Regions from separate parts of the Streptomyces sp. NPDC005775 genome, predicted to be linked through region 4. Evidence: riboswitches for the same ligand, from Rfam matches in the RefSeq annotation. Region 4 holds a riboswitch; each other region holds the start of a gene.

Region 1 (6,978 bases), on a different contig from region 4:
TTCGACATCACCTGGACGCTCGGTCCCGTCTCCCTGGAGCGGCCCCCGGCGCATGTCCACACGGGATCGATCGCGGCGGTCACGGAACCCGGCGCGGCGGCGGTCGTCGCCGCCGTCGAATCACTGCGCGCCGCCGCAACGGTCAGCTACGACCCCAACGTGCGACCGGAGCTGATGGGGGACCACGAGGCCGCCGTGCGCAAGGCCGAGCGCTGTGTGGCACTCAGCGATGTGGTGAAGGCGAGCGACGAGGACCTGGAGTGGCTGTATCCGGGCGTGGAGCCGGTGAAGGCGGCCGAGCGGTGGCTCGCCACCGGGCCCGCCGTCGTCCTCGTCACCCGGGGTGGTGACGGAGCGTTCGCGGTCCTGCGCGCGGGGCCGCTGACGGTGGACGCGTTGCCCGCCGAGGTCGTCGACACGGTGGGGGCGGGGGACGCCTTCATGTCCGGCACCCTGCACGCGCTCGCCGCACACGGCCTGCTCGGGCCGGCCGGCCGGGAGCGGCTGCGGGCACTGGACCGGGCGACCGCGAAGGACGTCCTGCGTCACGCATCGGCTTCGGCGGCCGTCACGGTCGCCCGCGCAGGTGCCAGCCCGCCCGACCCGGCGGAACTGCGCGAGGCGCTCGGCCGGAGGTGAAAGCGACGGTGCCGCCGTCTCCCCCCACAGGGACGGCGGCACCGCCATCGCGCCGACGACGAACTGCTGGAACGGTGGCTCCGGAGATGCTGCCCATCCCTCACCGCCCAGCTGTCACCGGCACGGCACCGTTGTACCCACCGTCCGTTACCCGGGCATTACAAGCCTGCCCGCGCGCCCGGACTACCCCGTCGCCACCAGATGCGGCGTGCTGTCGTCATCGAGGAACTCGACGACGGCCAGCACGAACAGGGCGCACAGCGCGATCCACACGGTGACCAGACCCGTCGGCCGGTCCCACGCCAGCAGCACCGCGACGGCCACCACGACCACCGTCCAGTTCAGCGGCCGCCGCGCCCGGTGCACCCACCTGCCGACCGGACCTCCGGTGACACCGGCCGCGTCCCGCACGGCCCCGATGCCGCCGCTCCACATCGCCGTCACCCGTCTCGCCGCGCGGCCCCGGCCCGTGAGCCAGGCCGCGAGCGCCACCACCACGCCGACGGTCACCACCAGCCGGATGCCGGCGCGCAGATATCCGGCCAGCGTGTCGAACACCGCCGCCGCCGCCGGCTGCGAGACGTCCGGGGGAAGACTGTCGAGATAGAACGCGCGCCCCGCCCACAGCCCGAGACCGAGCAGCGCGGCACCCACCGCCACGGCCAGCGCGGCGGTGACCAGCGCCCGCCGGCGGCGTACCGCGAGCAGCACCCCGCCTGCCGCCACCACCAGCGTGAACACGGGAAGCCAGAAGCCGAGGAGTTCGAGCGCCCGGAACCCCTTCTTCGCCTTGCCCACCGAGTCCGAGGTCAGGAGCGTGAAGTCGGTGTGGATCTCGGGAATCCTTTCGGCGACCTTCAGGCCGCGTTCCACGAGGCGCTGTTTCACCCGGTCGATGACCGGGGCGAGGTCCAGGGTGACGGTGTCGCCGCTCAGCTTCACCGCGCCGCCGCCCTCACCGGTCAGGGCCTTCACGACGGAGGCGTGGGCCTGCCTGTTGAGGTTGCTCCACACCCGCTCGAAGGCGTCGCTGGTGACGAAACGCTCCACCGTGCCGTGCACGAAGTCGGTGACGCCCGCGGTGAGCGGGTCGCCGAGCTTCCCGAGCGCCTTGTCGACGACCGGGCGGTCGGCGGGCGCCACGTCCGCCAGCAGTGCGTCGATGTTCAGATGGGTCATGACGACGGCGGTGACACGATTGGTCACCGCCGCCTGCACATCGGGGTCCGAGGCCAGCGGCTCCATCGTGTCCACATAGCGGTCCGTGTCCCCGGCGACGTCGCTCGCCCAGCTCGACAGGATGCTCAGCGGGGTGAGCACGGCCGCCACCAGGATCAGCAGGACGGCGAAGAACGAGCGCAGGCGCGGCCGGGAGTGGGCCGGGCCGCGGGTCTCCAGTTGCTCCACCCGGGCACGCAGGGCTTCCAGTTCGGCCTGCTCGTCGGCTGCCGTTGGTTCATCGGGGTGCCGTTCCATGACCCAAGGGGATGTCCTGTCCGCCCGCGCAGCGCGGCGGATTGCTGCATACGGGTGACGGGCACCGGTGGCGCGGTGGCGGTGGCGCGCCTCGCCGGGAGAGGGAGATCGCCGGGACGCCGCATCCTGGGGGTGTCCTGGACGAATCCTGATCGTTCCCGCTTTTATGAACACCATTTTCGACAGTGCCGATCACTCGGAAGCCGGAACCGGGCCGGTCGCCGGTCCGCTCAGCGCCGTGCTCCTCGGCCCGGACGCCCGCCGCGAGCACGGCTTCTGGCGACGGCTCGTGGCTACCGAGCCGTTCCGCCGGCCGCTCTGGCCGCCTCCCGGGCCCACCCCCGACGAGCGCCTCGCCCTGGCCCACGCACGGCTGCGCACGCTCAACAACGCACTGGACAGCGCCGCCCGCCCGGCCGCCGACCCCCGTGCCATGGCCGCCCTGCACGAGTGGCTCGCCCCGGTGGACCCGGCGCTCGCCACGGTCGCGGGCATTCACTACAACCTCTTCCTCGGCAGCCTGCTGGACCATGACGCGGACGGTCCCCGTGATCTGTCGGACTTCCTCCGGCTGCGACGCATCGGCACCTTCCTCTGTACGGAGGTGGCGCACGGCAACGACGCGGCAGCCGTGGAGACGACCGCCACCTACGACCCCGGCCGGGACGGGTTCGTGCTGCACACCCCGCACGCCGGTGCGCAGAAGTTCATGCCCAACACCAGCCCCGCGGGCGGCCCCAAGTCGGGACTCGTCGCCGCCCGGCTGATCGTCGACGGCGCCGACCAGGGGGTCTTCCTGCTGCTGGTGCCGCTCACGGACGCGTCCCGGGCCCTGCCCGGCATCCGGGTGCGCCGGCTTCCGGCACGGATGGGCAGTCCGGTCGACCACTGTCTGACCTCCTTCGACCAGGTCTTCGTGGGCCGGGGGGCATTGCTCGGCGGCGCGCAGGGGCGGGTCGGCGACGACGGGGTGTTCCGCAGCGAGACCGAGGGGCGCAGGCGCCGTTTCCTCGCCTCGATCGGACGGGTCACCACGGGCCGTATCTGCATGAGCGCCAGTGCGGTGGGCTCCGCCCGCGCCACGCTGGCCGTCGCCGTCCGCTACGGAGGCCACCGCTTCGTCTCGGGGGGCCGCTCGGCCCCGCCGGTGCCGGTGATCGACCACCGCAGCCACCACGGCCCCCTCGCCGAGGCCATGGCCACCGTCTTCGCGATGAGCCTGCTGCACCGCCACGTCCTCGACCGGTGGGAGAAGGCCGCCGCACGGCCGCCCGCGGAGCGTGAGCCGGCCGAGCGGCTGGTCGACATCGCGAAGGGCTGGATCACCTGGCAGGCCCGCTCCGTGATCGTCGAGTGCCGCGAACGGTGCGGCGCACAGGGGCTGCTGGAGAACAACGGCATGACCGAACTCGTCACCGGGATCGAGGGCGCCATCACCGCGGAGGGTGACAATCTGGCCATCCACTCCCGGGCGGCCGCCGGACTGCTCCTCGACGCGGCACGGGCCCCGCAGGAGGAGCGGGCCGACGGCCCCCCGAGCGGCGACCTCACCGACCTCCCGTTCCTCGGCCGGCTCCTGGACCAGGTGGAGCGGATCTGGTTCGACCGGGCGGCCGCACGGATGGCGCAGGTGCCGCACGGCGGCCCGCTGGAGCGGTGGAACGCGGCATCCGGCCCCGCGCTGCGCGGAGTCGAGGCCCATGCGTACCGGCAGGCGGCCCACGCGTACGAGAAGGCGCTCGCGACCCTGCCCGGCGGTGCGGCCCGCGAGCGGCTGGGTGATCTGGCCCGGCTGTTCGCGCTGCGCTGGGTCGCGCACAACAGCGGAGACCTGCTCGCCGCCGGTCACCTGACCGCCGGTCAGGTCGACGGGCTGACCGATGCCACCGAGCAGCTCGTCGCCGCGGTGAGCCGCCACCTCCCGGAACTGGCCGCGTCCTTCGCGCTGCCCGGGGAACTGCTCGCCGACTGGCCCATCGCCGGAGCCCACTACACCGACGCGTACGACGACCCGGGCGCCTCCTGGCACACTGCCGCGGACCGGGAACCCGCGGGGGGCGCGCGATGACGGGTGCACCGCGCCGGGCAGCCGCTGTGCCGCGCCGGGCGGCGGACGCGGCCCAGCGCCTGGGCCTCCGTGTCGTCCTGCCGGCCTTCTGGGGCACAGCCGCCGCGCTCTCACGGTGGTGTCAGGGGCCGCCCACCGACGGTGGCGAATCGGTTCGCCGCAAGGGGTGACCGGGGCGGGGGTCGTCCGGACTCCCCGGCGCCCGGGGGGGGGGGGGGGGGCCCCCCCCCCCGCCCCCCCCCCCCCCCCCCCCCCCCCCCCCCCCCGGGGGGGGGGCCCCCCCCGCCCGCCCGGGCGGGGGGGGGGGGGGGCGCGCCCCCCCGGGGGGGGGGGGGGGGGGGCGGGGGGGGGGGGGCGGGGGGGGGGGGGCGGCGGGCCCCCGGGGGGGGGGGGGGGGGGGGGCCCCCCCCCCCCGGCCGCTCCACCGCCGCGTACCGCCGCTGAGCTGCGCGGAGGCTCGTGGTAGCGTGCCCGAGCCAGTCGAACTCCACGTAGGGGTCAGGGAATCCGGTGCGAATCCGGAACTGACGCGCAGCGGTGAGGGGGACGGGCGGGGCCACGGCCACTGGGAGACGCACGGTTTCCCGGGAAGGCGTCCCGTCCGCATGAACCCGAGTCCGAAGACCTGCTGGCACCCGTGGTCCGGTACCGGGCCGCGGAACTCCGTACACCGGGTCCCGCGCATGGGCCCAGAGACGCCGAGGTACTCCGTGCCGCCCATAACCGGCCGCGCCCGCAACGCCGCCCTGCTCACCGCCGCCCTGCTCCTGCTGACGGCCTGCGGCGGCGGCAGGGACAGCACCACCGCCGAACCGACGGCAGCCGACGGCTATCCGGTCACACTGAAGAACTGCGGGCGGACCGTCACCGTGGAAGCGGCTCCCCGACGTGCCGTCCCGGTCGACCAGGGATCGGCCGAGATCCTGCTGTCGCTCGGCCTCGCCGACCGGATCGCCGCCACCGCCACCTGGACCGACCCGGTACTGAAGGGCCTGGAGAAGGCCAACGCCGGCGTCCCGAGGATCTCCGACAACCGCCCCTCGTCGGAGAAGGTCCTGGATCAGGAGCCCGACTTCGTCAGCGCCTCCTTCGAGTCGACCCTCGCCAAGGGTGGTGTCGCTCCCCGCGAGCAGTTCGAGAGGCTCGGCGTCCCCACCTACGTCTCGCCCGCCGACTGCACCGCCAAGGACAACAGCAAGGACGGCGACGGCGTCCGCACCGGCGCCCTGACCATGGACAGCGTCTACACCGAAGTGCGCGAGATGGCGAAGGTGTTCGGTGTCCCCGAGCGCGGCGAGAAGCTCGTCGCCGTGCTGCGCGCCCGCATACGGAAGGCGACCGGGGGCATGGACGCCTCCGGAGCCTCCCTCATGTACTGGTTCGCCAACTCCGAGGCCCCGTACCTGGCCGGCTGCTGCGGAGCGCCCGGCATCATCACCCGGGAACTCGGGGCGCGGAACGCCTTCGACGACACCCACGAGGAATGGCCGCAGATCAACTGGGAGACCGTCGCCGACCGCAACCCGGACGTGCTGGTCATCGGCGATCTGACCCGCAAGTCGCAGACCGCCGAGAGCGCCGCGAAGAAGATCGCCTTCCTGGAGTCCGACCCCGTCACGAAGAACATGGACGCCGTCCGGCACAAGCGCTACGTGCTGCTCAGCGGCCAGGCCATGAACCCCACCATCCGGACCGTCGAGGGCGTGGAGCGCGTCGCCGCCGGTCTGCGCACCTTCGGACTCGCGGGGTGACGGACACCGAACAGGCCGCGGCGCCGCGCGAGGACGCGGGTGTGGACGCCCGGTCCGGCATCCGAGGTATACGGGGTGTCAGGGGCATCCGGGGTGTCCGGGGCATCCGGGGCGGACTCCTGTGGGCCGGGGGCGTGCTGCTGCTCGCCCTGTCCATCGCCCTCGCCGTCACCATCGGCCCCGCCCGGATCTCCGTCGCCGACGTCTGGTCCACGGTGGCCGCCCACTTCGGTGCCGGTGAGTCCCGGCTCAGCCCGATCCGGGACGGCATCATCTGGAACCTGCGCATGCCGCGCACCCTGCTCGCTGCGGTCTGCGGTGCCGGGCTCGCCGTCTGCGGCACCGTCATGCAGTCGCTGCTGCGCAACCCGCTCGCCGACCCGTTCGTCCTCGGGGTCTCCTCCGGGGCCTCGACCGGTGCGGTGGTGGTGGTCGTCCTCGGCGTCGGCGGGGGAGCGGTCTCCCTCTCGGCGGGGGCGTTCATCGGGGCGCTGTGCTCCTTCGCCCTCGTCATGCTGCTCAGCCATACCCTCGGCGGCAGTACCGACCGGGTCGTCCTGTCCGGGGTCGCGGCCATGCAGCTCTTCTCCGCGCTCACCTCCTTCGTCGTGATGACCGCCGCCGACGCCGAGCAGACCCGCGGGGTGCTGTTCTGGCTGCTGGGCTCGCTCGGCGGCGTCGGCTGGAGCGATGTGTGGATCTGCTCCGCCGTGCTCGTCGTGACGTTGCTGATCTGCCTCGGCCATGCCCGTACGCTCGATGCCTTCGCCTTCGGCCAGGACGCGGCGGCCACCCTCGGTGTCCACGTCGGCCGTACCCGCATCGTCCTGCTGTGCACGACCGCGCTGCTGACGGCCGCCCTCGTCAGTTCGGCCGGTGCCATCGGCTTCGTCGGTCTGGTCCTGCCGCACGCGGCCCGTGCGCTCTCCGGCTCCGGGCACCGCAGGCTGCTGCCGGTCACCGCACTGGCCGGGGCCGTTTTCCTGGTGTGGGTCGACACCCTCGCCCGGACCGTACTCGACCCGCAGGAGGTTCCGGTGGGAG
Region 2 (6,978 bases), on a different contig from region 4:
TTCTTCGATCAGGTCGCCGAGGCGGTCGAGCTGTTCCTCCCGCAGGCCGGCGAAACAGGTGTCGGGGGCGGGCACGAAACGGCGGCCGGCAGCGCTCGCGACCTCGGTCAGGAAGCGGCGGCGGAAGACGTCGCTCTCCAGTGAGCCGTGCCAGTGGGTGCCCCACACGGCGCCGGTGCGGCAGCCGTCGAGGCGCTCGCCCCGCCCGTCGGTGAGGAACGGCTCGCCGCCGCGCACGTCGGCGACGCCGTGGTGGATCTCGTACCCCTCGACCGGGGCGCCGAGCGCCTCGCCGACCGGCCGGGCGAGGGTCTTCTCCCGGTCGAACCGGATGCGGACGGGCAGCAGTCCGAGCCCCTCGACCGTCCCCGCGCGCGACTCCACGTCGTCCTCGATGCGTTCGCCGAGGATCTGGTAGCCGCCGCAGATGCCGAGGACCGGACGGCCCTCGGCGGCGCGTCGCAGCAGGGCGTCGGCGAGACCGCGCTCGCGCAGCCAGGCGAGCGCCTTCACGGTGCCGCGGGTGCCGGGCACGATGACGAGGTCGGCGTCGTGGAGTTCCTCGGCGCGGTCCACGAACCGTACGACGACGCCCGGTTCGGCGGCCAGCGCGTCCACGTCGGTGAAGTTGGACATCAGCGGCACGGCGCACACGGCGATGCGCAGGATGTCCTCGCCGTGCGGCGGTGCGAGCACCGACTCGCGTACGGTGCCGCGCAGCGAGACCCGCAGACCGTCCTCCTCGTCGATGCCGAGGCCGTGGGCGAACGGCAGCACCCCGTACGTCGGACGTCCCGTCAGGTCCCGCAGCATGTCCAGGCCGGGCTCCAGCAGCGACACGTCGCCGCGGAACTTGTTGACCAGATAGCCGGCGATCAGCGCCTGGTCCTCGGCCGAGAGCAGCGCCGTCGTACCGAAGAACGAGGCGAAGACCCCGCCGCGGTCGATGTCGCCGACGACCACCACCGGGAAGCGCGCCGCCCGTGCGATGCCCATGTTCACGATGTCCGTGCGCCGCAGATTGATCTCGGCCGGGCTGCCCGCCCCCTCGCAGATCACGGCGTCATACGTGCCCCGAAGCTGCTCCAGGCAGTCCACGACGGTGGACAGGAGCGACTCCTGCCGGCCGCCGTGGTAGCCGCGTGCGCTCATCTCGCCGACCGGACGCCCCATCAGGACGACCTGGCTGGAGCGGTCGCTGCCGGGCTTGAGCAGCACCGGATTCATCAGGGCGGTCGGCTCCACCCGGGCTGCCTGGGCCTGCATGGCCTGGGCGCGGCCGATCTCGGCGCCCTCACGGGTGACGAAGGAGTTGAGTGACATGTTCTGCGCCTTGAACGGCGCGACCTTCACGCCCCGGCGCACCAGCCAGCGGCAGATGCCCGCCGTGACGACGCTCTTGCCCGCGTCCGAGGTGGTCCCGGCGACCAGCAGTCCGCCGCTCATGTCGGTCTCCGTCCTGAGATTCGAGGTGCCGCGGTACGAAGTGCTGTGACGGGGGCGCTCGGAGAGCGTGCTCCCGCGATCCGTCGTGCCGCCGACCCCGCGCCCAGCCGGGCCGCGACGCTCACGCCGAGGGCCAGCGCACTGACCCGGCGCGACAGCCGTACGGCCCGTTCGATGTCCTCGGGCTCCACCGCGCGGCCCGTCTCCCCGTTGAGTACGGGGCGGTGCTCGACCCGGCCGCCGTAGGCGAGCGTCCCGCCGAGCCGCACGCCGAGCGCCCCCGCGAAGGAGGCCTCCACCGGGCCCGCGTTGGGGCTCGGGTGCTGGGCCGCGTCCGCCCGCCAGGCCCGGACGGCGCCCCGTGGCCGCCCCCCGGCGGCCACGGCGAGCAGGGCCGTCAGCCGGGCGCCCGGCCAGCCCGCGAGGTCGTCGAGGCGGGCCGAGGCCCAGCCGTAACGCCGGTAGCGGGGCGACTTGTGACCGACCATCGCGTCGAGCGTGTTGGCGGCCCGGAACCCGACGAGTCCGGGCACCCCGCCCAGCGCACCCCACACCAGGGCGCCGACCACGGCGTCCGAGGTGTTCTCGGCGACGGACTCCACGACGGCGCGCGCGATCTGCGGGCCGTCCAGGAACTGCGGGTCGCGGCCGCACAGACGCGGCAGCCGCTCCCGGGCCAGTTCGAGGTCCCCGGCGGTCAGGGCGGCGCCGATCGACCGGGCCTCTCGGCCCAGCGACGTCCCGCCGACGACGGACCAGGTGGCGGCCGCGGTCAGGGCGACGGACGCGGCAGGGTGGCGGCGCAGTGCACGGGCGGCCAGCGCGGCACCCCCGGCGGCGCCTCCGGCGCAGACCAGGGTGTGGAGTGCGCCCCACCCGCGGTGGTCGCGCCACAGACGGCGTTCGACGTCTGCCGCGGCCCGCCCGAAGGCGGCGACCGGGTGCCCCCTGCGGGGGTCACCGAGCAGCAGATCGCCGATCAGACCGGCCGTGGCGCCGTACGCGAAGATGCGATCGGCACGCACGGTTCAGCCGGCCGTTGCGCCTCGAAGGACCTGGGGACCTGTGGTGAGTTGCACAGGGACGGACGCACGGCAGCCGGGCATGGCGATATGTCCTCACTCAGGGTCCGCGCCCTGGTTCGACGTGACGGCGACGAGAGTCTCCTGGCTTCCGGATCCGCAGTTCCCCCGGCCTTCCAGTCCGCTTGCGTGGACCGTGACTTCCGTGGTGGGGGACTGCTCCCCGGTGACAGTGGCGGGACCGCGCCGGATTCGCACCGGCTTCCTCTGCTGTCGCCGTAATGGCTCCGGCAGTCCACCACGCCCCGCGAACACCCGTCAACTCGCCGTTGACCTGCGGCGGCGCAGTGTGCTGAGACGCACATCGGGCCGGACGCGCACGAGGTGCGTCCGGCCCGATGCGGGTGGGAGTGGTGGGGCTCAGAGGCTGTCGGGTGACCTCTCAGGCGACGATCAGATAGATGCCGTAGGCCACGGCCGCGGCGCACAGCCCGAAGCAGACGTACGCGCCGGCCCGGGCCGCCATGAGCGAACCGCCCGCCGCACCGCCCGCGGACTCGCCCTGCGCGGCCGGTTCCGGCTGTTTGGAGAGGCCGACGATGCCGAGGGTGAAGAGGCCCACGAGCGCGATGGTGGCGACGAGGGAGACGCCGAAGACGGTGCCGAGGGCTGCCCAGTCGATGTGCATGATCTGTCCTTACCGAAGGCTCTTAGACCGTGGCGGGTCGGGCCGGGTCGGCGACCGGCCCGGCGGGGGCCGGGATGGTGGCCATGAGGTCGTGGGTCCGGGCCGCCGCGGTGGGCGGCGGGCTGACGGCCGCGATGGCGGTGGTGACGACGCCCGCGGGCTCGGCGTCCTCACCGGCAGGGGCGACGTCCCCGTGCCCGACGGGCTTGCGGCGGGACAGCACCCAGATCGCAGCGGAGCCCGCGATCAACAGCGCCGCGACGACCACGACACCCCAGGTGCCCTGCTTGGTGAGGAACTCCGCGCCCGCACCGACCAGCCCGGCGGCCGGCAGGGTCAGGCCCCAGGCGACGAACATCCGGGTGGCGGTGGACCAGCGGACCACGCCGCCCTTGCGGCCGAGTCCCGCGCCCATGACGGCACCGGAGCACGACTGGGTGGTGGAGAGGGAGAAGCCGAGGTGCGAGGAGGCCAGGATGACGGTGGCCGCACTGGTCTGGGCGGCGAAGCCCTGCGGGGGCTTCAGCTCGGTCAGGCCGCTGCCCATGGTGCGGATGATGCGCCAGCCGCCCAGGTAGGTGCCGAGTGCGATGGCGAGACCGGCGCACACGATGACCCAGACCGGCGGGTTGGAGCCGGGGGAGAGGACGCCGCCGGTGACCAGGGCGAGCGTGATGATGCCCATGGTCTTCTGCGCGTCGTTGGTGCCGTGCGCGAGCGACACGAGCCCGGCCGAGGCGATCTGGCCGGCGCGGTACCCCTTCGCGGTGGCCTTCTCCTGGGCGCCGCCCGTGACCTTCCCGCCGATGCGGTACGTCAGCTTGGTGGCCAGGAGCGCGGCGATCCCGGCGACGACCGGTGCGGCGACCGCGGGGAGCAGCACCTTGGTGACGACGGTGCCGCCGTCGACCGACGACCAGCCCGCGGACATCACCGCGGCGCCTATCAGGCCGCCGAACAGTGCGTGGGAGGAGCTGGACGGCAGGCCGACCAGCCAGGTCAGCAGATTCCAGAGGATGGCGCCGACGAGCGCCGCGAAGATGACCTCGGTTCTGAGCCCGTCTTCGTTGATGATCCCGCCGGAGATCGTCTTGGCGACCTCCACCGACAGGAACGCGCCTACGAGGTTGAGAACGGCGGACATGGCCACCGCTGTCTTGGGTTTGAGTGCGCCGGTCGAGATGGTGGTGGCCATCGCGTTGGCGGTGTCGTGGAAACCGTTCGTGAAATCGAACACTAGAGCTGTCACGATCACAATCGCGAGCAGCAGCGTGATGTGTTCCATTTACCCAGGCAATCGTTCGACGTCAGTGGCACGTGGACCGTAGGCAATCTGAGTGAACGGAAGATGAACTGGGCAGGGCGTTGCGGTGACCCCAACCGGAGTGCCGTCGCCCTTTTCGTCCGCCGGGTGACAGCGGGATTTCGGCACGGGCCGGTGTGGGCCCGGAATCCTGGGTTCGGGCGGGCCTTCGCGGGACGGGCGACGGTGGGTCGCTCATCCGTTGAAAGGATCTTCGTATGAGCAGTGAGTGGCGCGAATCGATCGGACAAGCCTGGGATGCGGTCGTCGCCACCGCCCGCAGGACGGCTGTCGAGGGTCTGGTCGTGGGGACGTCGGGCAACGTGTCGGCCCGGGTCGGCGGGACGGTGCTGGTCACCCCGAGCGGAGTGCCGTACGGCCGGCTCCGTCCCGAGGACCTCACCGGAGTCGATCTGGAGGGAAACCAGGTCCTCGGCACCTTGGCTCCCACCAGCGAACTCCCGCTCCATCTCGCGGTGTACCGGAACACCGACGCGGCCGCCGTCGTGCACACCCACGCGGTGCACGCCACCGCCGTCTCCACGCTGGTCGCCGAGGTGCCGTCGGTCCACTACGCCGCCGCGATGCTGGGCGGCCCCGTCCGGGTCGCCGCCTATGCCCGCTACGGCACGGACGAGCTGGCCGAAAACATGCTCGCGGCCCTGCGTGACCGCAGCGGCTGCCTGCTGGGCAACCACGGCACGGTCACCTACGGCGCCGACCTCGACCAGGCGTACGACCGCACCGCCCAGCTCGAATGGCTGTGCCGCCTCTGGCTCACCGCGAGCTCCGTACCCGGCCGCACCCCGGCCCTGCTCACGCCGGAGCAGCTGAGTGAGGTCGGGGAAGCGCTGAAGGGCTACGGGCAGCCCCACTGAAGGCAGCCTCGCGGCCATCGGGACCGGTGAGGGCCGCGCCCCGGGCCCCGCGCGGAGCCGGGGAGCCGGCCGGACGCGGGCGCCCGCGCAACCCTGGTCCGGCACCACCCGGAACCGGTGTGAAACCTGAGGTCGCCAGGCCGCCCCCGAGCCCCTCCCGCCCCGGCCGACTCACCGGACGGCCCCGCCCACTGGCCGTAAGCGGCCGGGACCACGACACTGAAGCCGTGCGCCCCGCTACAGCAACGGCAGCTGCCGTCACCACCGTCCTGGGCGTCGGCGCGGCAGCGGTCGCGGCCGGCCGGTACGCCGGCGACGTCGCCCTCAAGACGCCGTCCGGACGCCCCCTCCCCGCCGACCGCAGACTGACCGTGCATGCGACGGCCGCCGGGCAGGTCACCCTGACCCGGTCCTTCACCTCGCTACGGCCAGGCACCTACGGGCTGGTGGGTGACGGTGTCCACGCAGTCGTGGGGCCGGTGATCGACCAGGCCCACCAGGCCGCCGACACCGTCGTACGCCGACTGGAACGCGTGAACCACGGCATCCTGCGCCCCGGAGCCAAGGTCCGCATCACGCCGGAGCTCCACAGCGGCGACCCGGGCACGGCTCTCGGCCTCGAGTTCCGCGAGGTGGCGATCCCCGCCGAGCTCGGCAGCCTGCCCGCCTGGTTCGTGCCGGGCCCCCGTGACACCTGGGTCATCACCGTGCACGGCCTCGGCACCACCCGGGAACACCCGCTCAACGTGACGGGCTTCCTGCACGGGCAGCAGCTGCCGGTGCTCGACCTCGCCTACCGCGGCGACCCCGAAGCCCCCCGCTCCCCGGACGGGCTCACCCACCTCGGCGAGTCCGAGTGGCGGGACGTGGACGCGGCCATCCGCTTCGCCGTCCGCTACGGCGCCGAGAAGGTGATCCTGCACGGCTGGTCCACCGGCGCGTCGATGGCTCTGCACGCCTGCGTCAACTCCGCGTTGAGAGACCGCATCAGCGGCCTCGTCCTCGACTCGCCGGTGCTGGACTGGGCCGCCACCCTGCGCGCCCTGGCCGCCGCCCGCGGCGTCCCGGCCGCCCTGCTGCCCCTCGCCGTCCGCGCCGCCCAGGGGAAGACCGGACTCCATGGCGCCCGGCTCCTGGACACCTCGCTTCCCGCGACCCTGCACGCCCCGACGCTGATCTTCCACGGGCCCGACGACACCCTGGCCCCCTGGCAGCCGGCCCGGGAGCTCGCCGCCCGCCGCCCCGACCTGGTCGCCCTGCACGCCGTGCCCCAGGCTCCGCATGCGGCGATGTGGAACGCCGACCCGGCCCGCTACGAAGAGACACTGCGCCGCTTCCTCACGCCCCTGATGTGAGGTGATGTGCCGCTTCGGCCGGTTGGTCCCGGCCGGCGAGGCACATCACCGACACCGGTGATCCAGGTTCCGTTTGGGCTTTCGGGCCGTCAGAGGCAAGACTGCTCCCCGTGACGTCCCGTACCCCGCGCGACTCCAGGCTGCGACTTGTCCGCCCGCGACCCCTCGCCACCGCTCGCAAGGCCGTGACCACGCGGCGCGCCAGGCCGGCGCCCCGCCCGCCCGAGGGCACCCCGCCCCGGGCGGAACTGGCCCGCCAGGCCAGGAACGCCCTCGATGACGCCGT
Region 3 (6,978 bases), on a different contig from region 4:
GTCGCGGGAGAGGTCCCACTCGCCCGCCTCTGGCACGCGGTTCCCGCCTACCCCACGATCAGTGAGATCTGGCTCCGGCTGCTGGAGACGTACCGGGACAGCGGAGCGTGAACCGCGTGGGGCCGGCTCGTCCGCCGGCCCGCACCCCGGTGTCCGTCACGGCGGAGGCACGCCTCCTGCGGGCCGCCCCTGCGGGCCGGTCCGAGAGTCTGTGATGTCCGGCCCGCCGGCGGACGAGACCCACGGCGGGGCGGCCGGGCCGGCGCTGGTCGTCGGGATGGCGGGCTCCGGCAAGACCACCGTGGGCCGGCTTCTCGCCGAGCGGCTCGGCTGGATCTACCGGGACGCGGACGATTTCCACTCACCGGACGCCCGCGCCGGGATGGCGGCCGGCCGGGCCCTCACCGACATCGATCGCGGACCCTGGCTCGACGCCATCGCCGCCTGGCTCGACCACGCGATCGCCACGGGGCGGCCGGCGGTGGTGAGCTGTTCCGCTCTCAAGCGCGCCTATCGCGACCGGCTGCTGCGCGGGAGACCCGAGGTACGGCTGGTGTACCTGCACGGCACACCGGAACTGATCGCCGCGCGCCTGGCCGCCAGGCAGGGCCACTTCTTCCCGGCCGGCCTGCTGGAAAGCCAGCTCGCCGACTTCGAGGAGCCGGAGCCGGACGAACATCCGCTGGTGGTGGAGATCGATCAGCCGCCCGAGGCGATCGTCGCCGCGCTCGTCCCGCTGCTGCGCCCCTCCACCGGCTCCGGCCGGCCGGAGGGCGGTCCGCGCAATTCCCGGCCTCCTGGATGATGTGCGCGAGCCCCTTCGGCTGCGACCGTGATGACGGCGACGCGGCTGCTCGGCTGCCGTACGCGAGCCTCCGGGGTTGAGCCGAGGGGGGCGGCCGATCCGCCGGACGGCCCAACAGCGGCCCCCCGGGGCTGCCGACAGGGTCTTCCGGTGGTTGCCTGTAGCCCGCGTGCCGGCCGGAGACGGCCGTACCGGAGCGGGCCAGCGAGGAGACGGAAACGCCATGGATTCCCACGTAGAGGCACCGAAGGCGGCCGCGCTGCCGACCGACCTGCTGAAGGGCCAGACAGCACTGGTGACGGGCGCCAATTCAGGCCTTGGCAAGGCCACCGCCCTCGCCCTCGGCCGGGCGGGGGCCGACGTGATGGTCAACTACGTGAGCGACCGCGAGACGGCGGAGGAAGTGGTCCGGGAGATCTCCTCGTTCGGCGTGCGCGCGGTGGCCCACGAGGCCGATGTCTCGCAGGAGACCCAGGTGGCCGCGATGGTGGACCGCGCGGTCCAGGAATTCGGAACCCTCGACATCCTCGTCGCCAATGCCGGAATGCAGCGCGATGCCCCGTTCACCGAGATGACTCTCGCGCAGTGGCAGAAGGTGCTGGACGTCAACCTGACCGGCCAGTTCCTGTGCGCACGTGCCGCGACCGAGGAGTTCCGCCGGCGCGGAGTGGTTCCCGAGGTGTCCCGGGCGGCCGGAAAGATCATCTGCATGAGCTCGGTGCACCAGGTCATCCCCTGGGCGGGGCACGTGAACTACGCCTCGTCCAAGGGCGGCGTACAGATGATGATGCAGACCCTGGCCCAGGAGCTCGCACCGGAGAAGATCCGGGTGAACGCGGTGGCCCCGGGGGCGATCAGGACTCCCATCAACCGCAGTGCCTGGGAGACGCCGGAGGCCCGCGAGGACCTGCTGCGGCTGATCCCCTATGACCGGATCGGGGATCCCGAGGACATCGCCCACGCCGTCGTCCTGCTCGCGTCCGACCTCATGGACTACGTGGTGGGGACGACGCTCTACGTCGACGGCGGGATGACGCTCTTCCCCGGCTTCGCGACAGGCGGCTGACCTCCACCTCGTCGCCTCCGCGCTTCATTTTCCCGGGAGGACGTCGTCCTGCCCGTCGGCATACGATGAGCAACCGGTGCCGAAAGGGGCGCAAAGTGGATGAATACCCCCTGATCGAGAATCACGGTCTGATCGGTGATCTGCAGACCGCGGCCCTCGTGACCACGGACGCGACGATCGACTGGTTCTGCTGTCCGCGCTTCGATTCACCCAGTGTCTTCGGCGCCCTGCTCGACCGTCGCAAGGGCGGTCACTTCACCGTCAGGCCGGTCGCGGAGACCTACACCAGCAAGCAGCTCTACCATCCCGACACGGCCGTGCTGGTGACGCGTTTCATGACCGAGGCCGGCACCGGTGAGGTGGTGGACTTCATGCCGGTGACCGGAACGACGGCGACGGACCGGCACCGCCTGGTGCGGATGCTGCGCTGCGTCCGGGGCAGCGTGACTTTCGAAGGGGAGATCGCTCCGCGCTTCGACTACGGCCGCCAACCGCACGAGCTGCACATCACGGAGCGCGGGGCGCTGTTCACTTCACCGGACATGAACCTCGCCGTCCACGCGGTCCGCGAGCCCGGGGACGAGCGGCTGCTGAACATCCTCTCGGGTGACAACGATCTGCGCTTCACCCTGACCTTGCGGGCCGGCCAGCAGCGCGGCCTGGTCATCGAGTCGTCCCCCGACGGGCCGCCGCACGAGGTCCCCGTGGCGGAGTTCCAGCAACTCTTCGACGACACCGTCCAGTTCTGGCGCACTTGGCTGGGCCAGTCCACCTACGCGGGCCGGTGGCGGGAAGCGGTGGAACGCTCGGCCGTGACCCTGAAGCTCATGACGTACGCGCCCACCGGCGCCCTGGTGGCCGCCCCCACGGCGGGCCTGCCCGAACAACTGGGCGGAGAGCGCAACTGGGACTACCGGTTCACCTGGATCCGTGACGCGTCGTTCTCCGTGTACGCGTTGCTGGGTCTCGGATTCAGGGAAGAGGCAAGGGCGTTCATCAGCTGGCTGCACGACCGCGTGAAGGAGGAGGCCGGCCACGAGGGCGGCACCGGCCCACTGAACATCATGTACCGCGTGGACGGCTCCTCCGACCTGGTCGAGGAGACCTTGGGTCACTGGGAGGGGTACGGCGGATCGGCCCCGGTTCGCATCGGCAACGGTGCGGCGGGCCAGCTGCAACTGGACATCTACGGTGAGGCGCTCGACAGCATCTACTTCGCGCACCAGCACGGCATGCACCTGGACACCAGGGGCTGGGGCGCGCTGCACACCCTTCTCGACTGGCTGGTCGATCACTGGGACCAGCCCGGTGAGGGGCTGTGGGAGACCCGCGGCGGCAAGAAGGACTTCACCTATGGCCGCGTCATGTCCTGGGTCGCCTTCGACCGCGCCGTCCGCATCGCCTACGACGACGGCCGCCCCGCGGCCCGCGGCCGCTGGGTGGACGCGCGGGACACGATCTACCAGCAGGTGCTGAACCGGGGCTGGAACCCGGAGAAGCAGGCCTTCGTCCAGCACTACGGCGACGACGTGCTCGACTCGTCCCTGCTGCGCATGCCGACGGTCGGCTTCATCACGCCGGACGATCCGATGTGGACGACCACGCTGGACGCGATGGAACACGAGCTGGTCAGCGACAGCCTCGTCTACCGCTACAACCCCGAGGCATCACCCGACGGCCTGCGCGGTTCGGAGGGAACGTTCTCCCTGTGCACGTTCATGTACGTCGACGCCCTGGCGCGGGCCGGACGCGTCGACCAGGCCCGGCTGGTCCTGGAGAAGATGCTCACCTACGCCAACCATCTGGGCCTGTACTCGGAGGAGATCGCCCTGACGGGTCAACAACTGGGCAACTTCCCACAGGCGTTCACTCATCTCGCCCTGATCGACGCCGCCATCACCCTGGACGCGAGGCTCAACGCGGCACGCGGGGGCGCGGGCAGGGTGTGAAGACGCCGGTTGTTCCCGCTTACGTCGTCCCCACTAGGAGCGCGCCCCCCCGGCCCGTACGGTGCCCGCTCCTCCCGATGCTCCCGCTCCTCCCGCGCCGAAATCGTCAGATGCTCGCTTCCGCACCGAGTGGCCGGCCGCAACGCAAGTTCCACCGCCCCGACCTGCCGCTGAGCTCCGTCACCGTCAGCGGGGCCACGTCCAGCCGCCAGAATGCCTGCGGCGGGAGGCCCAACGCATGGACGACCGCGGCCCGGACCACGCCGGGCTCGACCACTCCCAGGACCCGGCCCACATCCTTCCCGCCCGCACCGGACTCGGCCACTTCCTCCCGGACCTGACCGGAAGTCGCTCCGTGCAGGGAGTCGAGCCAAGCGCCCACGCGGGCGCACAGCTCCCGCAGTGACTCGCCGCCGTGCGGAGCGGCCGACGGGTCCGCCAGCCAGGCCGCCACCCCGTCCGGCTCGTCCACGCTCACCTCGGCCAGTCGTGCGCCGGACCAGCGTCCCATCTCCCAGTCCCGCAGGGCGTGTTCGGCGTCGGGGCGCAGGCCGAGGGCCTTCGCGGTCGCGGTGCAGCGCCGGGACGGACCGCTCAACCACCGGTCCGCGGCGGGCACCGAGCCGGCGGCAGCCCGTGCCTGGGCGAGCCCGGAGCCGTCGAGGGGTGCGTCGCCCGCGAACCGGGCCTCGCGCAGGGCGGCGTTCATACCCGGTGAGACCAACATCACCCGTACCGTCATTCCCGCTCTCAACTCCCTGAACTATGGCCACGTTGCCATGCACACCTTGGCATCCGGGGCCTTCCGGCCGATCCACGGGCACCATGGCGGCTCTCCCGCCCAGGCGGTATGGTCGCGACGACATGACGAGGGTGTGACGGAAGTCCGGTGAGAATCCGGCACGGTCGCGCCACTGTGAACCCGTACGTGTGCGGGAAGTCAGACCCAGCACCTTCGTCTCAGGCACCACGATCGGGACGCGTGTTCCCTCAGGAGGTTCTGCCATGGCACAGACTGCTGCCCCCGCCACGGTCTCACCCGCCATCACCCCCATCTCGCTGAAGGCCATCGCCCCTTGGGCGGTCTTCTTCGGCGTCCTCATGCTGATCCTGCTGTACTTCGTCGGCGCGGAGCAGGGCGCCACCGCGCTCATCTCCGGCGAAGGCGTGCACGAGTGGGTCCACGACGGACGCCACCTCCTCGGTTTCCCCTGCCACTGATCCATCCGGCTGATCCAGGGGAATCCCTCATGAACTCCATATCTGTCAGAGCTCTGCTGGTCCGCGGCATGCTGGCCGGTCTCGTCGCGGGTGCGCTCGCACTCGTGGTGGCCTACTTCCTCGGGGAGTCGCGCGTCGACGCGGCCATCGCCCTCGAAGAGGCGCACAGCCACAGCCACAGCCACGACCACGGCGGCGGCGAGGAACTCGTCAGCCGGGGCATGCAGGCCACCGGGGGCCTCGCCACCGGTGTACTCGTCTTCGGCGTCGCCGTCGGCGGCATCGCCGCACTCGTCTTCTGTTACGCCCTCGGCCGGTTGGGGCGGTTCGGCCCCCGGGCGACGGCTGCCCTGATCGCGGGAGCGGCCCTGCTGACGGTGTACATCGTGCCGTTCCTGAAGTACCCGGCCAATCCGCCGGCGGTCGGCGAAGCGGACACCATCGGCCGGCGCACCGCGTTGTTCTTCCTGATGGTCGCGCTCAGCGTCCTGCTGGCCGTGGCCGCCGTCATTCTCGGAAGACGGCTCGCTCCGCGCCTGGGCAACTGGAACGCCACCATCGCTGCCGCCACCGGCTATGTGCTGGTGACCGGCCTCGCCTACGCCTTCCTGCCCTCGTTCGACGAGGTCGGGAAGGACTTCCCGGCTTCTCTGCTCTGGGAGTTCAGACTGGCCACGCTCGCGGTGCAGGTCACACTCTGGACCACTTTCGGGCTGGTCTTCGGTTATCTCACCGAACGCCTGCTGGTGCCGGGGCCGGATGTGGCTGCGGCAACGGACGGCACGATGAGCCGGCCCGCCACCACCGCCGCAGGCTGACTCCGGGAGCCGTCACGGCCCTGACAGGCCGGCGCGGAGCGGCGTGACGTGGGCGGCAGGACGGTGCGAGCCGCGTCCACGGCACGTATGGAGCCCGCCGGGGTGACCCCGGCGGGCTCCATACGTGTGCGGGAGCAGTCCGCTGCCTCACTCCTCGGCGGCGGGCCCGTCCCAGTCGATCCGATAGTGCTTCAGCGAGGCGTCCTCCTGCACCAGGCGCATGCCTGCCGCGGTCATGACGTGCTGGGAGGCGATGTTGTCGAGGTCGGTGTCGCCGTGGACGCAGGCGATGCCCCGGTCGCGGGTGAAGCGCAGCAGCCCGCGAAGCGCCTCGGAGGCGTATCCCTGTCCTCGTGCCGACTCCACGAGGCCGTACCCGATCGTGACGTGTCCGTTCTCGTCGGGCGCCCCGTGGAACCCTGCCCCGCCGATCAGCAGCCCGTCCTCACGCCGCCGTATCGCGTACGGACCGTAGGGGCTCGGGTCGCCCGTGTCGGCGCAGGTCTCCAGGAACCGCTGGGCCGCCCTCATCTCGCCCGGTGAGGGATAACCGGGAGCCCAGCGCGCACCGTCGGCGGGCCGGCCCGACGCCACCTGCCCGGCTTCCACAGCGGTCATCGGGCTCAGGAGCAGGCGTGGGGTGACGAGGTTGGTCATGCTCTGTGAAGTATCACGCGACGCGGCTCGGCCGCACCCGGATATCCGGGTGCGGCCGAGCCGCGTACGGCACTCCGACGTCGGGGTGCCCCTGGGTGCGTGCCGCGGTCAGGCACCGCCTGCCGGAGGGAAGTCCCCCGACAGGGCGGCCGCCATCCGCAGTTGCGTGTCCGCCTCGGCCTGCCGGCCCTGACGCTCCAGCGTGCGGCCGAGCATCAGCCGGGCGTACTGCTCGACCGGGTCGAGTTCGAGCACCGCCCGCAGTTCCGTCTCGGCCGGGCCGAGGCGCGCCGAGTGGTAGTAGGACCGCGCCAGCAGCAACCGCGGTGCGACCTGCTCCGGCACCTCCTCGACCAGTCCGCCCAGGATCCGGGCCGCGATCGTGTACTCCTTCGACCCGAAGAAGAACTGAGCGCGCTCCCAGCGCTCGGCAGCGGTACCGAACTCGTAGTAGGTGTCGCT
Region 4 (6,978 bases):
TTCACTGGTGAAGTACACGTCCCTCTACACGGCCCTGGCCGAGGTGTACGACGTGCGGCTGGCCGAGGCCGAGGAGACCATCGAGACCTCCCTGGCCACCCCGCGCGAGGCCGGCCTGCTCGGTACGGACGTGGGACTGCCGATGCTCATGCTGTCCCGGCACTCGCTGGACGGACAGGGCGAGCCGGTCGAGTGGGTCCGCTCGGTCTACCGGGGCGACCGCTACAAGTTCGTGGCCCGCCTGAAGCGTCCGCTGGACTGAAGCCGGCCACCGGACCCGTCGAACAGCCCCCGTGGAAGCGTGCCCACGGGGGCTGTTCGTCACTCCGGCCCTTATGGTCCGGACCAACCCACGGATATTTACCGCATTCCGACCAACCATCCGAGGCCACAGGACCGTTGCCGGACCGCAATGCGGACAGGGGGTGACGGTGGCCGGAACCCTCGCCTAGATTTCGTGCCCGTTACAACAGGTGATCAGCGAGGGGACGGAGTCGCCGTTATGGCGGAAGAACCAGAAGGAAAGCCACCCACCGTCACACCCATGAGGGTGGTCATCGCCCTGTGTCTCATCGCGCCGTTCGTGGCGATGCTCTGGGTGAGTTCGTACGCCAAGGTCGACCCGACCTTCATCGGCATCCCGTTCTTCTACTGGTACCAGATGCTCTGGGTGCTGATCTCCACGGCGCTCACGATGATCGCGTACAAGCTGTGGCAGCGTGACCAGCGCGCCCGCAAGGGGGGTGCGTCAGCATGAAGGACGGCGTGAACGGCGTCGCACTCGGCGTCTTCATCTTCTTCTTCCTGGCCGTCACCGTCGTCGGCTTCATGGCCGCCCGCTGGCGCAAGGCCGAGAACGAGGCCAGCCTCGACGAATGGGGGCTGGGCGGCAGGTCGTTCGGCACCTGGGTCACCTGGTTCCTGCTCGGCGGCGACCTCTACACCGCGTACACCTTCGTCGCCGTACCTGCGGCGATCTACGCGGCGGGCGCGGCCGGCTTCTTCGCGGTGCCCTACACCATCCTGGTGTACCCGCTGATCTTCACCTTCCTGCCGCGCCTGTGGTCGGTGTCGCACAAGCACGGCTACGTCACCACCTCGGACTTCGTCCGCGGCCGCTTCGGTTCCAAGGGGCTGTCGCTGGCGGTCGCCGTCACCGGCATCCTCGCCACGATGCCGTACATCGCGCTGCAACTCGTCGGCATCCAGGCGGTGCTGGACGTGATGGGCGTCGGCGGCGGCGAGAACACGCACTGGTTCATCAAGGACCTGCCGCTGCTGATCGCGTTCGCGGTGCTCGCGGCCTACACGTACTCCTCCGGGCTGCGCGCCCCCGCGCTGATCGCGTTCGTCAAGGACGGGCTGATCTACCTGGTCATCGCCGTGGCGATCATCTACATCCCGATCAAGCTCGGCGGCTTCGACGACATCTTCGCCAAGGCGGGCGAGGCCTTCTCGGCGAAGAACGAGGCGGCCGGCAAACCGGTGGCCGGACTCGCGCCCGGCGAGGCGGGCCACTGGGGGTACGCCACCCTGGCGCTCGGGTCGGCACTGGCGCTCTTCATGTATCCGCACTCGATCACGGCGACGCTGTCCAGCCGCAGCCGCAACGTGATCCGCCGCAACACGACGATCCTGCCGCTGTACTCCCTGATGCTGGGGCTGCTCGCGCTCCTCGGCTTCATGGCGATCGCCGCCGGCGTCAAGGTGGACAACGGCCAGCTGGCGATCCCGCAGCTGTTCGAGAACATGTTCCCCGACTGGTTCGCGGGCGTGGCCTTCGCCGCCATCGGCATCGGCGCGCTGGTTCCCGCCGCGATCATGTCGATCGCCGCGGCGAACCTGTTCACCCGCAACATCTACAAGGACTTCCTGAAGCCCGACGCGACACCCGCGCAGGAGACCAAGGTCTCCAAGCTGGTGTCGCTGCTGGTGAAGGTCGGCGCGCTCGCCTTCGTCCTCACCATGGACAAGACGGTCGCGATCAACTTCCAGCTGCTCGGCGGAATCTGGATCCTCCAGACGATGCCTGCCCTGGTCGGCGGGCTGTTCACCCGGTGGTTCCACCGCTGGGCGCTGCTCGCGGGCTGGGCGGTCGGCATGCTGTACGGGACGCTCGCCGCGTACGGGGTCGCCAGCCCGTCCCAGAAGCACTTCGGCGGGTCCTCCAAGGAGATCCCGGGCCTCGGCGAGATCGGCTACATCGGCCTGACGGCCTTCGTGCTGAACGTCGTCGTGGTCGTCGTCCTGACCTTCGTCCTGAACGCCGTGAAGGCGCCCGCGGGGATCGACGAGACCTCTCCGGGCGACTACACCGCGGACGCGGGCGACCCCGGCGTGAAGACGGAACTCCCGCCGGCGACCGCCGGTGCGCCGGGCGGTCACTGACCGTCGACCGCGCGAACGGGCCGCCGCACTCCTGCGTCAGGGGTACGGCGGCCCGTTCGCGCGTCCCGCGGAAAACCTCTTGGGGATCCGGCCACCGCATGCGGCAGACTTACGCCCATGGACATATCGATCCGGCCGGTCGAGCCCGCCGAGCACGCACTCCTCGGCGAGATCACCGCCGAGGCCTATCTCGGCGACGGGCTCCTGGACTACGGCGCCGACGATCCGTACCTGGTGCGGCTGCGCGACGTGCCCCGCCGGGCAGCCGAGGCCGAGGTGCTGGTGGCCGCCGACGCCGGGGGCCGCGTCCTGGGCGGGGTCACCTACGCCCCGCCGGGCAACCCGTGGTGCGACATCGCCACGGCCGACGAGGCCGAATTCCGGATGCTGGCGGTCTCCCGCGAGGCCCGGGGTGCCGGGGCGGGCGAGGCTCTTGTACGGGCCTGCATCGACCGCGCACGGGGCACCACGGGCGTCACGGGGATCGTCCTGTCGACGCAGCCGGGGATGTTCGGGGCGCACCGGATCTACGGGCGCCTCGGCTTCGTACGGACCCCCGAAAGGGACTGGAGCCCCATCGACGACCTGAAGCTGCTGACGTACCGTCTGGAGCTGCGCTCTCCGGCGTAGGAGCGAGCACGACACAACATGTGGGGGCTGCCGCATCCAGCAGCCCCCACATGTATGCTCATGGCTGCTGTCGCCGCAGGGAAATCCGGTGCAAATCCGGAACTGTCCCGCAACGGTGTGTTCGGTGTGCTTTTGTGCACCCACGAGTCCGAGGTCCTGCCGACAGCGCATCCGGCTCGACCGATCCGGATGCCCAGACGTCCGGGCCTCGTGGATGGGCCGGTGGACGCCGCACGGTGCGCCGCCCCGCCGGGTCCCGCTCCGCCCGGCTGCCCCCGACTCCCGCCAGGCCCAGAGCCGAGCGAGGGAGAGCACCACGTGACCATCGCGCCAGCCGATCCGGTTACAGCGGCCGAGTCAACGGGAACCACGAGCGACGGACCGGGCACCGCACTGCTGCGGACCCTGACCGACCTCACCGCCGATCTGCCCGACACCGACCCCGGACGCGTCGCCGCAGCGGCGCTGCGCGGCCGCAACGCCCGGTCGGACGAGGCGGAGCTGCGCTCGCTGGCCACCGAGGCCGCCGCGGGCCTGATCTCCGAGGACCCCGCCTACTCCCGGCTCGCCGCCCGCCTCCTCACCCGCTCCATCGCGGACGAGGCGGCCGGGCAGGGCGCGACGTCCTTCTCCGCCTCGGTCGCCGTCGGCCACCGCGAGGGCCTGATCGCGGACCGCACCGCCGCGTTCGTCACCCTGCACGCGGCCGCCCTGGACGCGATCGTCGGGCGGTCGCTCGCCGACGGCGCCGACGACCGCTTCGGCTACTTCGGCCTGCGTACCCTGCACAGCCGTTACCTGCTGCGCCACCCGCTCACCCGTCAGGTCATCGAGACCCCGCAGCACTTCATGCTGCGCGTCGCCTCCGGTCTCGCCGAGGACACCTCCGAGCGCGCCCTGGACGAGGTCGCCGCGCTGTACGGGCTGATGAGCCGGCTGGACTACCTGCCCTCCTCCCCCACGCTCTTCAACTCCGGCACCCGGCACCCGCAGATGTCCTCCTGCTACCTGCTGGACTCCCCGCTGGACGAGCTGGACTCCATCTACGACCGCTACCACCAGGTGGCGCGCCTGTCCAAGCACGCGGGCGGCATCGGCCTCTCGTACTCCCGCATCCGCGCCCGCGGTTCGCTGATCCGCGGCACCAACGGGCACTCCAACGGCATCGTCCCGTTCCTGAAGACGCTCGACGCCTCCGTCGCCGCGGTCAACCAGGGCGGCCGGCGCAAGGGCGCCGCCGCCGTCTACCTGGAGACGTGGCACGCGGACATCGAGGAGTTCCTGGAGCTGCGCGACAACACGGGCGAGGACCAGCGGCGTACGCACAACCTCAACCTGGCGCACTGGATCCCCGACGAGTTCATGCGCCGGGTGGACGCGGACGGTACCTGGTCGCTGTTCTCCCCCGCCGACGTGCCCGAACTGGTCGACCTGTGGGGCGACGCGTTCGCCGCCGCCTACCGGGCGGCCGAGGCCAAGGGCCTGGCGCGCAAGACCATGCCCGCCCGTGAGCTGTACGGCCGGATGATGCGGACCCTCGCCCAGACCGGCCAGGGCTGGATGACGTTCAAGGACGCCTCCAACCGGACCGCGAACCAGACCGCCGAGCCGGGCCGCGTCGTGCACTCCTCGAACCTGTGCACCGAGATCCTGGAGGTCACCGACGACGGCGAGACGGCCGTCTGCAACCTCGGGTCGGTCAACCTCGGCGCCTTCGTCTCCCACGGCACCATCGACTGGGAGCGTCTGGACGCCACCGTCCGTACCGCCGTGACGTTCCTCGACCGGGTCGTGGACATCAACTTCTACCCGACCGAGCAGGCCGGCCGGTCCAACGCCCGCTGGCGGCCGGTGGGTCTGGGCGCGATGGGTCTCCAGGACGTCTTCTTCCAGCTGCGGCTGCCGTTCGACTCCCCCGAGGCCCGCGCCCTGTCGACGAAGATCTCCGAGCGGATCATGCTCGCCGCGTACGAGGCGTCCTGCGACCTCGCCGAGCGCTCGGGCCCCCTCCCCGCCTGGTCCGAGACGCGTGCCGCCCGCGGTGTGCTGCACCCGGACCACTACGACACCGAGCTGAACTGGCCGGAGCGCTGGGACGCCCTGCGCGCCCGCGTCGCGAAGACCGGGATGCGCAACTCGCTGCTGCTGGCCATCGCGCCGACGGCGACGATCGCCTCGATCGCGGGCGTGTACGAGTGCATCGAGCCGCAGGTCTCGAACCTCTTCAAGCGCGAGACGCTCAGCGGCGAGTTCCTCCAGGTCAACGCCTATCTGGTGGACGAACTGAAGAAGCTCGGCGTGTGGGACGCGCGGACCCGTGAGGCGCTGCGCGAGGCGAGCGGCTCCGTGCAGGGCTTCGCGTGGATCCCCGAGGAGGTGCGGGCGCTGTACCGCACCGCGTGGGAGATCCCGCAGCGCGGACTGATCGACATGGCGGCGGCCCGTACGCCGTTCCTCGACCAGAGCCAGTCGCTGAACCTGTTCCTGGAGACGCCGACGATCGGCAAGCTCTCCTCGATGTACGCGTACGCCTGGAAGCAGGGGCTGAAGACGACGTACTACCTGCGCTCCCGCCCGGCGACCCGGATCGCCCGTGCGGCGTCCGCCGCCCCGATCCCCGAGCAGGCTGCCGCACCCGACGCGGACGCGATCGCCTGCTCGCTCGAGAACCCCGAGTCCTGCGAGGCCTGCCAGTAATGAGCACCGACAAGAACAAGAACCTGCTGGACCCGGGCTTCGAACTGACCCTGCGGCCGATGCGCTACCCGGACTTCTACGAGCGCTACCGGGACGCGATCAAGAACACCTGGCACGTGGAGGAGGTCGACCTCCACTCCGACGTGGCGGACCTCGCCAAGATGTCGCCCGCCGAGCAGCACCTGATCGGACGGCTGGTGGCGTTCTTCGCGACCGGTGACTCGATCGTCTCGAACAACCTCGTGCTGACGCTGTACAAGCACATCAACTCTCCCGAGGCGCGGCTGTACCTGTCGCGGCAGCTCTTCGAGGAGGCCGTGCACGTCCAGTTCTACCTGACGCTGCTGGACACCTATCTGCCCGATCCGGACGACCGGGCGGCCGCGTTCGACGCGGTCGAGGAGATCCCGTCGATCCGCGAGAAGGCGCAGTTCTGCTTCCGGTGGATGGACTCGGTCGAGAAGATCGACCGGCTGGAGACGAAGGCCGACCGCCGCCGTTTCCTGCTGAACCTGATCTGCTTCGCGGCGTGCATCGAGGGGCTGTTCTTCTACGGCGCCTTCGCGTACGTGTACTGGTTCCGCTCGCGCGGGTTGCTGCACGGCCTCGCCACGGGCACCAACTGGGTGTTCCGTGACGAGACGATGCACATGAACTTCGCCTTCGAGGTCGTGGACACCGTCCGCAAGGAGGAGCCCGATCTCTTCGACGACGCGCTCCAGCAGCAGGTCACCGACATGCTGAAGGAGGCCGTCGAGGCGGAGCTGCAGTTCGGCCGCGACCTGTGCGGCGAGGGCCTGCCCGGGATGAACACCGAGTCGATGCGCCAGTACCTGGAGTGCGTCGCCGACGAGCGGCTCACCCGGCTGGGCTTCCCGGCGGTGTACGGGTCGGAGAACCCGTTCTCGTTCATGGAGCTCCAGGGCGTCCAGGAGCTGACGAACTTCTTCGAGCGCCGCCCGTCCGCCTACCAGGTGGCCGTCGAGGGCACGGTCGGCTTCGACGACGACTTCTGATCCGTTCAGATCCTCGCCCAGCTCCTGACGTACGGACGCCGTGCGGCCCTCACCGGCCGCGCGGCGTCGGCCGTTTGCGGGGGCTCGGCGCTCCGGCCCCGTTCCGCTTCCCGCAGCTGGCGGTCGATGCGGCGTTCGCGGGCGATGCCGACCAGCGCCGGTGCCAGGAAGAGTGCGAAAACGACTGCTATGCCCAGGTAGTTCAGGAATGTGTTCATGCCTCTACTGTCGCCGGTTCCCACCGATC

Evidence for each region. A riboswitch is a leader RNA that binds a small molecule or an ion and turns the genes downstream of it on or off. The one in region 4 is predicted to bind cobalamin.
Region 1: another riboswitch for cobalamin. It lies ahead of ACFYPA_RS18735 (ABC transporter substrate-binding protein); the one in region 4 lies ahead of ACFYPA_RS10020 (ribonucleoside-diphosphate reductase subunit alpha).
Region 2: another riboswitch for cobalamin. It lies ahead of ACFYPA_RS36270 (cobalamin biosynthesis protein); the one in region 4 lies ahead of ACFYPA_RS10020 (ribonucleoside-diphosphate reductase subunit alpha).
Region 3: another riboswitch for cobalamin. It lies ahead of ACFYPA_RS01655 (CbtB-domain containing protein); the one in region 4 lies ahead of ACFYPA_RS10020 (ribonucleoside-diphosphate reductase subunit alpha).

The regions. Positions count from the first base shown of each region.
Region 1 is NZ_JBIAIU010000007.1:245,087-252,064, forward strand. Features, by position in the region: gene ACFYPA_RS18720 (carbohydrate kinase) at 1-639, shown strand, start outside; gene ACFYPA_RS18725 (hypothetical protein) at 823-2,115, opposite strand; gene ACFYPA_RS18730 (acyl-CoA dehydrogenase) at 2,282-4,183, shown strand; cobalamin riboswitch at 4,644-4,831, shown strand; gene ACFYPA_RS18735 (ABC transporter substrate-binding protein) at 4,867-5,934, shown strand; gene ACFYPA_RS18740 (iron chelate uptake ABC transporter family permease subunit) at 6,003-6,978, shown strand, end outside.
Region 2 is NZ_JBIAIU010000026.1:36,236-43,213, reverse strand. Features, by position in the region: gene ACFYPA_RS36275 (cobyric acid synthase) at 1-1,446, opposite strand, end outside; gene ACFYPA_RS36270 (cobalamin biosynthesis protein) at 1,443-2,471, opposite strand; cobalamin riboswitch at 2,606-2,737, opposite strand; gene ACFYPA_RS36265 (hypothetical protein) at 2,911-3,156, opposite strand; gene ACFYPA_RS36260 (inorganic phosphate transporter) at 3,179-4,441, opposite strand; gene ACFYPA_RS36255 (class II aldolase/adducin family protein) at 4,678-5,337, shown strand; gene ACFYPA_RS36250 (hypothetical protein) at 5,565-6,692, shown strand; gene ACFYPA_RS36245 (hypothetical protein) at 6,878-6,978, shown strand, end outside.
Region 3 is NZ_JBIAIU010000001.1:371,535-378,512, reverse strand. Features, by position in the region: gene ACFYPA_RS01680 (NAD(P)/FAD-dependent oxidoreductase) at 1-111, shown strand, start outside; gene ACFYPA_RS01675 (gluconokinase) at 215-805, shown strand; gene ACFYPA_RS01670 (SDR family oxidoreductase) at 1,029-1,871, shown strand; gene ACFYPA_RS01665 (glycoside hydrolase family 15 protein) at 1,967-3,820, shown strand; gene ACFYPA_RS01660 (histidine phosphatase family protein) at 3,927-4,562, opposite strand; adenosylcobalamin (AdoCbl) riboswitch at 4,687-4,780, shown strand; gene ACFYPA_RS01655 (CbtB-domain containing protein) at 4,826-5,041, shown strand; gene ACFYPA_RS01650 (CbtA family protein) at 5,071-5,859, shown strand; gene ACFYPA_RS01645 (GNAT family N-acetyltransferase) at 6,007-6,516, opposite strand; gene ACFYPA_RS01640 (tetratricopeptide repeat protein) at 6,625-6,978, opposite strand, start outside.
Region 4 is NZ_JBIAIU010000003.1:588,581-595,558, forward strand. Features, by position in the region: gene ACFYPA_RS10000 (GntR family transcriptional regulator) at 1-262, shown strand, start outside; gene ACFYPA_RS10005 (DUF3311 domain-containing protein) at 503-757, shown strand; gene mctP (monocarboxylate uptake permease MctP) at 754-2,388, shown strand; gene ACFYPA_RS10015 (GNAT family N-acetyltransferase) at 2,506-3,018, shown strand; cobalamin riboswitch at 3,063-3,197, shown strand; gene ACFYPA_RS10020 (ribonucleoside-diphosphate reductase subunit alpha) at 3,337-5,715, shown strand; gene ACFYPA_RS10025 (ribonucleotide-diphosphate reductase subunit beta) at 5,715-6,731, shown strand; gene ACFYPA_RS10030 (hypothetical protein) at 6,737-6,949, opposite strand.